2 regions of the Paenibacillus sp. J22P51 genome follow, and region 1 is predicted to be linked to the other one. Evidence: riboswitches for the same ligand, from Rfam matches in the RefSeq annotation. Region 1 holds a riboswitch; the other holds the start of a gene.
The links. Region 1 has a riboswitch for cyclic di-AMP ahead of AC58QC_RS28730 (hypothetical protein). Riboswitches for the same ligand answer to the same signal wherever they lie in the genome.
Positions count from the first base shown of each region.

Region 1 (6,103 bases):
AATAACATGATTCACGCATAACGCTTGAGTTACTCCATTTGGTGCTGTAATTAGATTGGGACATAACTCAAAAACCTTATCATAATCAATCTTACTTTCCTTATTGATCAATTTAACAGGATCGATATATGGGTATTTTGATTCCACCGAAAGAAAATCAAGAAAAAGAGACAATCGCTTGAAAAACTCCTTTACAAAAAAAACGTCCATATTACACTCTTCTTCGGTTCTTTCATGATTATTCATCCAATTAATGGAGTTTATATTTTCAATTGCTTGATTTAAGAAAAGACTCTTCATTTTACTTTTCTCCTCTTTTTTGCAATCGATTATTAGCAATTGACTAGAAATATGACTCAATACATTCGCTATCAATATGTTATTACCTTTTTTGTAACTATCCTGCCCGTTAGCGGGGAAACCAAAAACGGCTGCCGAAGCAACCGCTATTTCACTAACGTTCTCCGTTAGCGGAATTCCTTGAATAAAAAATTCACAATCTCCTGAAATCATATTTCTCATTTGGCAATTTTATAACATGACCATTAATTCTAACATTTTCATTGTCAATCCATATGATGTCTGCATTCTCTTCTCTATAATTCCAGTAAATATTCTTTTTCTTCTTAGAACTTTTGTTGAAAACAAGTTCTGCTCTTACAGAAAAGGCAGTCGTTGCCCCCCTACTAATAACATAGGCATTAATTGTATATTTGCCGTTTGGAGAGTTTGATTGTTCTATTAAATCACCTGTCGGGAGCCGATTCATGTCAAAGAAAGCCCAGTAAATACCATAACCAATTATACAAATTGACAGCAATCCAACTGAAAGTAGAAATTTAAGCACATTTTTTTTTGTTCTCTTAATCTCAAAAATAATATTTTGCTCATCAATTGAATGTTCCATTTTCCTCCATTAATAATGACCTAATTTTATATTGGTAGGAGATTGAATCTTGTTGTTGACTTCACTTGTTTCTACTATCGTTTTCCGATAGCTTAATGGATTACCAAAGTTACGTTAACATTTTTTTTGATATTATATATTATTTAATTTATATTTCGTTTTCTCTACTAGCCTTATCTTGTATTTTTCATTTAAATATCTTCCTATTGATTTCCCATCCCTGTTTAAACAATGTGCGTATGACTTAATTTCATTTCCATCCCGTAATAAAAAGATATATTCATCTTCAGCCGGCCCTTTCCCTAAACGGAAAGTAACCGTTCCGATTGTTTCTATCTTGACCGATGTGATTTGTTTTATTTCATCAACACTGATTTCACTGCTCTTGCAGAAAAAAATATATTTCGTTAGCAGTCCACCATGTAGTTTCCAGTAATACCCCTTCAGGTAAAGCATGCTAATAATAAAGAACACCACGAAGAGGATTAATATTGGTTTGTTAATTCCAATCATAAAATGAACAATTACTAAAAAGATTAGAAACATCAACGGGTAAATTATAAGAGCCTTCTTGAAATTAAATTCTATCTTGGAATCCCCCGACCTCATTAGGCAACCCCTTTCAGATACTTTATCCATATGTTACCACACCAATTCACTGAAGATAACTGCCCGTTAGCGGAGTGAAGGGCTACAAGCGACAGCCCTATTGATATTAACTTTTGTTCTCCGTTCAGTCATTCTTGTCTGTGTTTTTCAGATAATGCGGGTAGACGCAAAAAAAAGACCGGGGCACAGTTATTCACTGTATCCGCCGGTCTTTACTGAAAATTTTAGTCGTCTTTGCCTCTATTGCCCTTGTGCTTGCCGTTGTCCTGATGCTCTTTCTCTTTGATCTTTAATTCGACTTTCTTGTGGTCGTCCTTCTTTTGCTTGTCATGCTCCTGTTTGTCCTCGTTGTCGTCGTCGTCATATTCATCGTCGTCGTTATTGTTATTTTGCCTGATTGTGATTTGCGCATTCACAGTTGCAGCGGCAGCGACTGAGGCAGTCGAGGGTGAGGCCGGAGTACTTACAGGGGCTTCCGGCGTAATCGAAGGTGCCTCTGGAGTGCTTGCAGATGTTGCAGCTGACGCGGCTGCAGCAGGCTTCGCTTCAACCTCGATGTTGACGTTCAGCGTGGTGCCGTTCAACTCAAACCAATTTGTGAACGCTGTGCTGATTTGCTGCTGTACGTTCGGCGACTTCAGATCGATGCCGGCGAGCAGCGTACGGATCCAGTGTTCCGCGTCGTCGCTTTTGAGGAATAGCCCGTCGCGGCCTTTCGGCTTCATTTTGATCATCGACATGCCGTTATTGTGATCGCCTTTATCGTGCATTTCCATGGTAAAGCCGTTGCCCTCGATCTTGATATGTAGCGTTTTCCAAGGTGCAGCAGCATCCGCCGATGCCGTTGGCGCAACGGTTTGCGCCGGAGCTGACGATGATGTAATTGGGCTTGTGCCGGCGGCAGGTGTTACAGGTGTTGCGGACGCAACTGCTGCGGCAGGTGCTGACGAAGCAGCGGTCGTCGGTTCCTGGGCGCTGTCCGATTTGTTCGTCACTGTAATCGAGATAGCTTTTATGTAAGCGACCTGCTTCTTTCCATTCAGGATCAGCTCGACCTTAAACCCCGTACCGAGATCGCTCATTTGCGCTTTGTGGTCATCCAGGAATACCCATACCATCTTCGATAGCGGCACTGTTTTTTCAGCGCCTTCGTCTGTCGAAACCGTTACGCCTTGGGCTGCATCGATCGTTTTCACCATTCCGGTCACAGTCTGCGAAGCTTCGTCGGCATTCGAAACACCCGAAATCGAGCGTACTCCGAACGTAACCAATGTTGCGCACAAGAGGCCGATCCCCAACTTTGTCCATTTTTTCATTACTTTACCCTCCGTGTTGTTTGATCAGCTACTATTCTTTGATACCATTCGCGGAGGAGGCGGTATTTCAGGGGGGAGGAATTCCGTGCTTTCTTTGTAATCCTGCGAATGAACCTACCTACGTAATCTAGATTTACTTTGTGCTTTGTCAGGAGAATAAGACTCTCCTCGTTGAGCCAGACCAACCAGAATACGTGCTAGATTACCAACTAATTTAAACAAGGAACGGTACTTTTTCATGTGCCTTACTTGTACGTTATGTTCATGCCATTTCCGAAACAACACATTGTTACCAATAAGACGTAACGTTGCTAAATACAAATACTTTCGCAGAGTTGCATCTCCCCGTTTAGAGAGTACGATCTGCCCTTTACGTTTACCCGACATACTCTCGGCTAGGTTCATACCTGCTCTTCTAAGAAGTTGTCTCCCGTGATAATACAGACTTAGATCACCTGCACCCGAAAGAATAGCCGCAATGAATAAGCTTAAACTATAAAGAGCGCCTCATTGATGGTGTTGGGTTTCAAACCCATGGACAAACCCATCATACCGAGGCGCTCCTTTTTTGAAAAAAACCATTTATTAGGCCCTACAGGAAGGTTCAATAAAAAAAGGAACCTACATCAATATGGCTCCTGCTGCTCTACATTAGGACGAATAAAGAAATGAAGAATTTTCATACCATACGATCAAAGTTGGTTATTGACGGGCTAAATGGATAAGTAGCGACCGAAATATGTATAGAAACAGCCATATCCTTTAAATAGGAATATCATGTTATCTACTGCTGATGTACTCTCTGAGGCAAGGATACGGACCACCAAAAATATTAGCCATGGTTACGATAAATTGGTAATGTTCCTCCAAGATTTTTAGTGAAATACCAACGCGTTTGGCTTGTATTTTTTGAAACACTAACTCCCTTTCCGAATTTATTGTGTTTAACAACTCGTTGTTTTGAGCCACTATTTTGCTTATTTCCAATAAGGTCTCTGTTTCGACACCTGTAGGCCTATACGCCAAATTCGAAAAACAAATGTCCAACTCCTCTAGTCGTCGCTTTAAGTGAAAAATCTCCTCTTGTCGCTGCATAGAAACGTTCGACCTTTTCAATAGAAAAAGTTTCTGCACTTGTTTCTTTAAACTCGTAAGAAGCATTTCTAAATCCTCCTTCTTTCCTTGACCGGAAAAAGGAAGCGAGGGAATCGAGCCCGATAAAATAAAAGGTCCCATATAAAGCACATCATTTTCTTTCTACGCTGACGAAGTTAGCTGACGGATTCGGGTTGAAAGTTAACCCTAACACTTAAAATGTGTACTCACCCCAGAAAACTTGGTTCCCCCGCTTCTTTGATCCAAAGAATTAAGCGTTGAATGATGCATTTTCTTATTTTATCAATGTAGCCGAATACATTTCAAGAAACAATAGTAATGTTTTCTAATAATTTACTAAGACATTAGTCATGCACATTTATAGGTGATTTGTCCCCGTCTAGAAAGTTGTTCAAGAAAATTGCCCCGTTACTTTAATAAACAAAAGAGGAGCTGTCGCGAAGCAAGCCCTAAACTATTTTTCCGGAACGACGGGACAATAAAAGCCGTGTGTGGAATATAATATAAGTTACTACTTTCCAATTATGAGGTGATTATTTGTCTAAACGAACTCGAATATGGTTTCTTGGAGCAATTGCTTTTTGAAAAGGCGGTTGAGATTGGTGTGCTCATATTTTAAACGTTCAAATCTTTCCGTTTTCCCGTCACCATATAGATGACTCCTTCACCAATATTCGTTGTATGATCCGCAACACGCTCTAAGAAGTGGGCGACGAATAGTAGATGAGTTAGCTGACGATTACGATGATAATCCGTACCCATCATTCCCATCAGCTCCTGCATAACAATGCTGTAAAGCTTATCTACACGGTCATCCTTCTCCGCTAGCGCAGCTGCCCGGTGTACGTCTCGTTCCGTATACGACAGTAGACTTTCATGCAGCATTTCTATTGCAATTTCCGCCATCTGCGGAATGACTTCAAGCGGCTTTACAAGCTCTTCACCTACAAGCCGAATTGTTATTTTAGCGATATCAACAGCGTGGTCAGCGATTCGTTCTAAGTCCGTGGCAATTTTCAACACCGTTCCAATTATCCGAAGATCACTAGCCATCGGTTGCTGCAAGGCAATTAAGCGAAGACATAATTCATCAATGGTTGTTAAGTAATCATCAATCTGATCATCCTTTTGGATGACTTGCTTTGCAGTCTTTTCATCCAACTTCGCCAAAGACTCCACAGATTTATAAATTAACTCCTCAACACTTTCTCCCATTTTGCGCAGCTCTTGCTGCAGTAGTGCCAATGATTGATGAAACCCCGGTCTTGCGCCCATGTTTATCTCTCCTTTTTTGGTTGTTGTTAGCCGAATCGACCCGTAATGTAGTCTTCTGTTCGTTGATCATTCGGATTGGTGAATATATTATCGGTTTTATCGGTTTCAACTAGATAACCGTTAAGGAAGAAGGAGGTCATATCTGAAATTCTTGCTGCTTGCTGCATATTGTGTGTCACGATAATGATCGTATATTTCTCTTTCAAGGTTTGAGTTAGTTCTTCTACTTTCAACGTTGAGATTGGATCAAGCGCAGATGTCGGCTCATCCATGAGCAGAACATCCGGCTCTACCGCGAGCAAACGAGCAATACATAAACGCTGCTGCTGTCCACCAGATAACCCCATTGCCGACTTATGCAGTCGATCTTTCACTTCATCCCAAAGCGCAGCTTGCACGAGACTACGTTCAACGATTCCATCGAGGACGGATTTCTTTTTCGTACCATGAATACGCGGTCCATACGCGATATTGTCATAAATGCTCATTGGGAATGGGTTAGGACGCTGGAACACCATGCCGACACGCTTACGCAAGGTAACGACATCAGAGTCGGAGTCATAAATATTGTGACCATCGACAGCGACATTCCCTGTTATTCGTACGTTATCAATGAGATCGTTCATTCGGTTTAACGTACGTAGGAACGTGGATTTTCCACAGCCGGAAGGACCGATCAATGCCGCAATAGATCCCCTTTCGATATTTAAATCTATGTCGTGAAGCGCTTGATTTTCACCGTAAAATAAATTCAATTTTTCTGCTTTAATTTTATACTTCGTCGCAATAGACATGTGTTATTTCCCCCCAGAAAGTCTTTTTTGTAAGATTCGACTTGGTATCGAAACCAGCAGATTGAAGATCAGAACAACGATTAGGA
Region 1 covers NZ_JCAUAZ010000024.1:12,706-18,808, forward strand. Annotated here, with positions in the region: gene AC58QC_RS28705 (hypothetical protein) at 1-522, opposite strand, end outside; gene AC58QC_RS28710 (DUF5412 family protein) at 494-907, opposite strand; gene AC58QC_RS28715 (hypothetical protein) at 1,040-1,546, opposite strand; gene AC58QC_RS28720 (hypothetical protein) at 1,741-2,799, opposite strand; gene AC58QC_RS28725 (transposase) at 2,947-3,312, opposite strand; gene AC58QC_RS28730 (hypothetical protein) at 3,613-3,993, opposite strand; cyclic di-AMP (ydaO/yuaA leader) riboswitch at 4,079-4,215, opposite strand; gene phoU (phosphate signaling complex protein PhoU) at 4,564-5,223, opposite strand; gene pstB (phosphate ABC transporter ATP-binding protein PstB) at 5,250-6,017, opposite strand; gene pstA (phosphate ABC transporter permease PstA) at 6,021-6,103, opposite strand, start outside.

Region 2 (6,103 bases), on a different contig from region 1:
GCACAACGCTCGTTTACCCCACCGGCTGCGGAATAATTACATATCCTTTTATGAGACAAAAACTTACTTGTTTCGCATATTTGCGACAGTAAGTTTTTTTCTGTTTGTTGACATAGGGTTGTCAGGGTTTATTTTGTAAAGTAGAAGAAAAAAAGAAGGAAGTGCATCCATGGATAAATTAGATTTAGCCAAAAAGGATAAAGCCTATTATACAGCGCCAGCTAAGCCACAGTTAGTTGAATTTGAACCTATCTCCTATGTTGCTATTGTGGGGAAGGGAGATCCCAATGGTACAGCCTTTGCTAACGCCACAGAAGCGCTATACACGGTCGCATACGGTGTTAAGGCCTATTACAAGAAACTGGAGCAAGACTTCACTGTAGCGAAGCTAGAAGGGCAGTGGTGGGTGGATGGCGATCCTAGATCTGCGCTAGAGGTGCCGAGGGAAGAATGGCATTGGAAGCTGTTGATTCGTATGCCAGCGTATGTCACCGCTGAGGACGTAGAAGTAGCACGTAGAGCTGCCGCTGACAAGAAAAAAGAGCTTAAGATAATCTCCAATGTTGAGTATGAAACTTTGCATGAGGGACGCTGTGTCCAGATGCTGCACGTGGGTCCGTATGCGACCGAGCCAGAAACATTGGCTCAGATGGAGCATTTTATGGAACAAAATCAGCTCAGCTATTGTGGACTTCATCATGAGATTTATTTATCCGATCCGAGGAAGATTGAGCCTGTGAAATTGAAAACGATTTTGCGGTATCCGGTTCAAGCGATAGAAGTGGTGAAGGGGTGATTTTTGCTGTAAAATAGAACATAATGTCGAGATGTGAAGCATGGGAGGGATTGCGGATGCAAAAACGTATCATGACTTCGATTGGACTCGTGGTTATCTTTATTATCTGGATTGGGTTCATGTATCCAGCTCCCGCTGCCCATGCCTCATGGTTAGATCGGGCAAAAGAAATCTATCAACTACCAAGCAATGTCGAGCAGATCCAGAAGGATTATGAGGCTACGAAGCAGCAATTAGAAGAACAGAAGGACAAGCTATCGGAAGCCGTTCGGCAGTCCCAAGAGATCGAAGATCGTCTCTTGAGCCAGAACGAGGCACTTAAGAAGGATAACGAGCAATTGCAAGAGCGATTGAAAGTAATGGAACAACTTGCGCTGGATAAAGAGAAACGAAACCGAAAAATAACCTACATGGTGATTACCGCAGCTGCGCTTGTTGTAGGCTATTTTTTGCTCGGGCGCGTGTTTCGTATTATCGTGTGGCGTAGGAAGAAGCGCGGGATGCGTTAGCAGGCAGGGATGAGGAGGGGATGCGTATGGAGGTCATCTTTGAAAATGCAAGCTTACAAGCAAGGATGGCAACGCTTCAGCTTGAGCAAGGCGAGTCTGTGCATGTGCTGCATCCCAACCAAATTGTAGCGTTCCAAGGGATGCCAGAGCTTAGAGAAGATGCCTTAATGAAGCTTCCCGGTATGTATAGGAAAAAGAGGTTGATCCAATCACGTGTAAGAGGGCCAGGACAATTGCTGATGGGGCTGCCAGAAGCTTATAGCTTGGCTGTACTGCCTTTAGAAGCCGAAGATGACCTTTTGTTTGAGTTTCGTCATGTCTTGTTCTATACGGAAGGTGTGACTTTCACAACGCATTTGCAGAGCGTCAAGAATTCCTTGATCACGCAAGATCTTGTTAAAATGCAATTTCATGGCCCCGGTACGCTAGGCTTATTAACAGCGGGTCCTTTGCATCAGATGGCTTTAGATCCAAAGCAACCTTTATATATCGATGTCAGCTGTCTTGTTGCTTATCCGCGGCAGGCCAAGCTGCGACTTTGTGTATACGGTAATACACTGGCTAGTCAGCATATGAACTATCACTGGGAGATCACTGGCCATGGACATGTGCTTATGCAGCCTTGTAAGCCTGATCCCAAGTTGGACGAGCATATGAAATCGGATAGCTTGCTGCGACGTATAGCTCGGGAAGTGCTGCCTTTTGGTGGAGTTTTCATCAAATAATAAAAAGATTGAAAAAAAAGTTGCATTTGTCCCGAATACCTGATATATTATTCCTTGTCGCCTCAGAGAAACTCTTACTGAGCGAGTGAGAAATAACCGTATGCGGAAGTGGCTCAGCGGTAGAGCATCGCCTTGCCAAGGCGAGGGTCGCGGGTTCGATCCCCGTCTTCCGCTCCAATATTTGCGCCCTTAGCTCAGCTGGATAGAGTATTTGACTACGAATCAAAAGGTCGGGAGTTCGAATCTCTCAGGGCGCGCCATTTACACTTTATCTTCACTACGGGACGTAGCTCAGCTTGGTAGAGCACCTGCTTTGGGAGCAGGGGGTCGCATGTTCAAATCGTGTCGTCCCGACCACTTTAGAATTTTTATATGCGGGCGTAGTTTAATGGTAGAACTTCAGCCTTCCAAGCTGATCGCGCGGGTTCGATTCCCGCCGCCCGCTTAAATAAAAAAGATCACCTTCGGGTGGTCTTTTTTATTTATGCTAGGCTGTGAAGAGAGCCCATAGAGGGTTCGACCGTCCGTGCACACTTCTGAGAATAGGCTATGTAGGACGAGCGTCCAAATATACCACCAGTTGCTTCCGTAGGAAGCGTTATAATAAGCATTTGGAGTATTCCCATAGAGGTTCACCCATTCATGGGTCATGCGTTGCCAGCGGGCTTTCCTACTGCGGCACATGCTTTTTATCAAAGTGGTAAGGTGTTGCATGATCAGAAGGCTTTGTTGGATACCCTAATCTGAAAGGAGATGCCAACGATGGAGTTAGTTGATTCATTTAATGATGTATTCGAACTGATGGAATCCGCTTTTCCTGATACGGAGATAAGGACCTATGAAGGGCAGCGAGCGCTGCTTTCGCATCCTAATTACAGAATTGATGTCGAGAGGGAGGCTCATGGGCAACTGCTTGGCTTTGTGGCAAGTTGGAATTTCGGTACGTTCCGATTTGTGGAGCATATTGCAGTCCATACCGCGATTCGGGGCGGAGGGATAGGCAAACGAATGCTGACGACATATATGAGCAGCGCTGCAACGCCTATCGTACTTGAAGTCGAGCCGCCAAATACGTCGGATGCCAAGCGGAGAATTGAATTTTATGAGCGGTGCGGCTTTCATTTGAACCTATTTCCCTATGAGCAGCCTCCTCTCAGAGAAGGGCAACTGTCATTACCTCTCCAAATCATGAGTTATCCTCATCCGTTGACGGAAAAAGAGTTTGGGCCCTACAAGAACACTCTCTACGCAGAGGTATATAGGCAGTAATGGTAAGGGCACCTCAGGATAATAATCTCTGGAGGTGCTTTTGTTCATGTGGCACAACCCGAAAAGGAAACACTTACCACCGCGAAAAGGTTGTCAGGCGAAAACGAACTGTGCTAGTCTAACATAGACAAAAAATGCCGAATCTCGGAGCATCAAAAGCTCCGGTACGGGGGACTTCTTTACTTGGGGTGAATGGATGCTTAGTTAGTCTTAGACTAATGGAGCGCACTAGGGAAAACCTCTTCCCGAACCCGTCAACTAACCTCGGAGGCTTCAAGGAGGACAATGTTTTGAAACTTTTTACAAAAAGTGTTATTTGCTCATGCGTTCTTTTGGGCGCAGCCATCTCCATGTTCAACGCTCCATCAGCTCAAGCTGCGACAGACACCTCTTCGGTGAAGGTTCAAGTGAATGACGAACTGGTGCAATTCCCTGAAGTACAGCCGTTTATTGACACAGAGGGTAAGCTTCAGGTGCCACTGCGTGTGCTGTCGGAGAAGCTAGGTTATCAAGTGGACTGGGCGAAGCAAGGTGATGAAGTTGTCGTCACCCTAAAGAACAATGAGCAGGCGATTCAACTAACAACGGACGAAGAGCAAGCGGTAGTCAACAGTAAGTTAGTTGAATTAGAGAGCAGTCCGACACTGCTTAAGGGAAATACCTTCGTTCCTTTGCGTTTCATAACAGAGACGTTTGGATCTCCGATTGCGTGGAATGATGCGAATAAAATCGCCATCGTTGAAGAGGACGGTAAGTCCCATAAGCCAGCATGGATTGCACCGCCACCAGCAGCCGCCCCAGCACTAAAGGTCGTTCAGCCATCCGTTTCAGCTCAAATTATTCAAGCTGCAACGACTTTTAAAGGAACGCCTTATCAATGGGGAGGAACAACACCCAAAGGTTTTGATTGTTCTGGATTCGTTCGCTACTTGTTCGAGGCCAAAGGCATCGAGCTGCCGCGTACCTCTGTCCAAATGTATGATCAAGCAGGTGCAAGAGTGACGGATTTGAAAGAAGGAGATCTCGTATTCTTTGCTTCAAACATCGTCAATCATGTGGGCATCTATTTGGGAAATAATCAATTCATTTCCGCGACGACGTCCGGTGGTGTAAAGGTCGATAGTCTCGCTAGCACCTATTGGAGCTCCAGATATGTAGGGGCAAAACGCGTGCTTTAAGCTAAGGACTAACACAAGTAGAAGCAAGTTGTTTAAGAGCGTATGTTCGCTAGGGCTTTCACAATGGAAAGCCTGGCGGGCAGATGCTCTTTTTTTGTGCGAATATCTGCGATTTTTATCGAATTTTTGAGAATTATAGCCTATAATGGAGAAATGGTTGGAAGAAAGTAGGTGACGCGTGCGACATGCAAGTCAGTGTCTGGAAAAGCTGGTTTCATAAAATTAAATTGTCGGGTCGAACAGATCGCATGTATAGCGTAGAAACGGGTCCTGCCATACCGGAAGATATCCGGGAAGTGATTGGGCAATTTTTTCAAACTTATAACCATTTCAAAGGGGCAAGGCAATTCCAAACGGATACGTTTATTAGAGAAGTATTCTACGCGACCAAGCAAGATCCAAAGGATCAGCGCTCCATAGATGAGATGGAATCGTATATTCATAGCAAAAATACACATCGATTGCGATTGAAATCGTACATCATCGATGAGTATTTACGCATTGGTGAGAAGGTGTGCATGATCGGCGTAACGCGGGAGTTTAGCAATGCGCATCGAAATCGTGTGCTTTATTTTATCGTGAATGAGGATGGGGCTTGGCGGTTTCATCATATCGTGAGATCACACCATGGCAAAATTCTTGAGAAGTTTCAGGTGAAGGAACAGGTTGGATTTGTGGTAGGGGATGATAAAGTGGCGCTTCTCTTTCTGACACATGCCGATTCCGCAGACGCTTCCACCTATATGTTGGGTGATTATGTCCATACGGAAGGCTATCTGGAAGTGGAACAAGAGGTAAGCGGTCAGCTCTATTATCGAGTCGTACGGATGAACCGTGTACATTAATTGGTGACTGATCAGAACAATCAAGCAGCATGAATAGGCTTTGCTCCGTTGAGTAACGCTTATTTGGTGTGCGCAAATGAGGGTGCTGAAGTGGACATGTGCCACCTCCATATGAAAGAATAGAATTATCATGCATCAGGTGAAGCGAGATGTGTACATGCCTGAAAGGGAGGCAAAGATGGAGAAAGAACCCATGGAGCTGCAGGAGCAGTTTTGGAAAAAGGTGAATGGTAAGCAGTTGGGCCAGTTTCTGCAAAAGATTGCCTTGAGCAACAAGCTGGATCCTCGGAGGTTGGCTTTTGTATGTATAGGGACGGATCGCTCGACAGGAGACTCTCTGGGTCCGCTTGTTGGGAGTAAACTTGCAGAGCTTGGTTATCCACATGTCATTGGAACGCTAGCGGCACCTTGTGATGCCAGTAACTTGGCGTTGCGTTTGCAGGAAATTCCACCGAATGTCGTGGTAATTGCGATAGATGCTTGTTTGGGGCAAAAATTGAGTGTGGGCCTGTATCAACTGTCGAACCAGCCATTGGCTCCCGGAAAATCAGTGGGAAAGGTACTGCCTCCTATTGGTGATTACACGATTGCGGCGATCGTGAATGTGGATGGACCTAGGCAGTACAATGTGCTGCAAACAACTTCGTTATATCATGTGCTCAGAATGGCGGATGAAGTGACAAGTGCCATAACGTATGCAATTCCATTGTAGCGGAGGGCAGCAAGAGGAGAAAGATCGGAGTGATAAGTGAGTGATAGGACCAGGTGGACCAGGGGGAAT
Region 2 covers NZ_JCAUAZ010000004.1:1,961-8,063, forward strand. Annotated here, with positions in the region: gene AC58QC_RS10935 (ferritin) at 1-36, shown strand, start outside; gene AC58QC_RS10940 (GyrI-like domain-containing protein) at 170-796, shown strand; gene AC58QC_RS10945 (SH3 domain-containing protein) at 853-1,305, shown strand; gene AC58QC_RS10950 (AIM24 family protein) at 1,332-2,030, shown strand; tRNA gene AC58QC_RS10955 (tRNA-Gly) at 2,133-2,207, shown strand; tRNA gene AC58QC_RS10960 (tRNA-Arg) at 2,214-2,290, shown strand; tRNA gene AC58QC_RS10965 (tRNA-Pro) at 2,311-2,387, shown strand; tRNA gene AC58QC_RS10970 (tRNA-Gly) at 2,405-2,475, shown strand; gene AC58QC_RS10975 (GNAT family N-acetyltransferase) at 2,793-3,299, shown strand; cyclic di-AMP (ydaO/yuaA leader) riboswitch at 3,425-3,587, shown strand; gene AC58QC_RS10980 (C40 family peptidase) at 3,590-4,477, shown strand; gene AC58QC_RS10985 (hypothetical protein) at 4,663-5,322, shown strand; gene yyaC (spore protease YyaC) at 5,501-6,034, shown strand; gene AC58QC_RS10995 (ABC transporter ATP-binding protein) at 6,102-6,103, shown strand, end outside.
Region 2: linked by a shared signal. The riboswitch ahead of AC58QC_RS10980 (C40 family peptidase) and the one ahead of AC58QC_RS28730 (hypothetical protein) in region 1 are both predicted to bind cyclic di-AMP.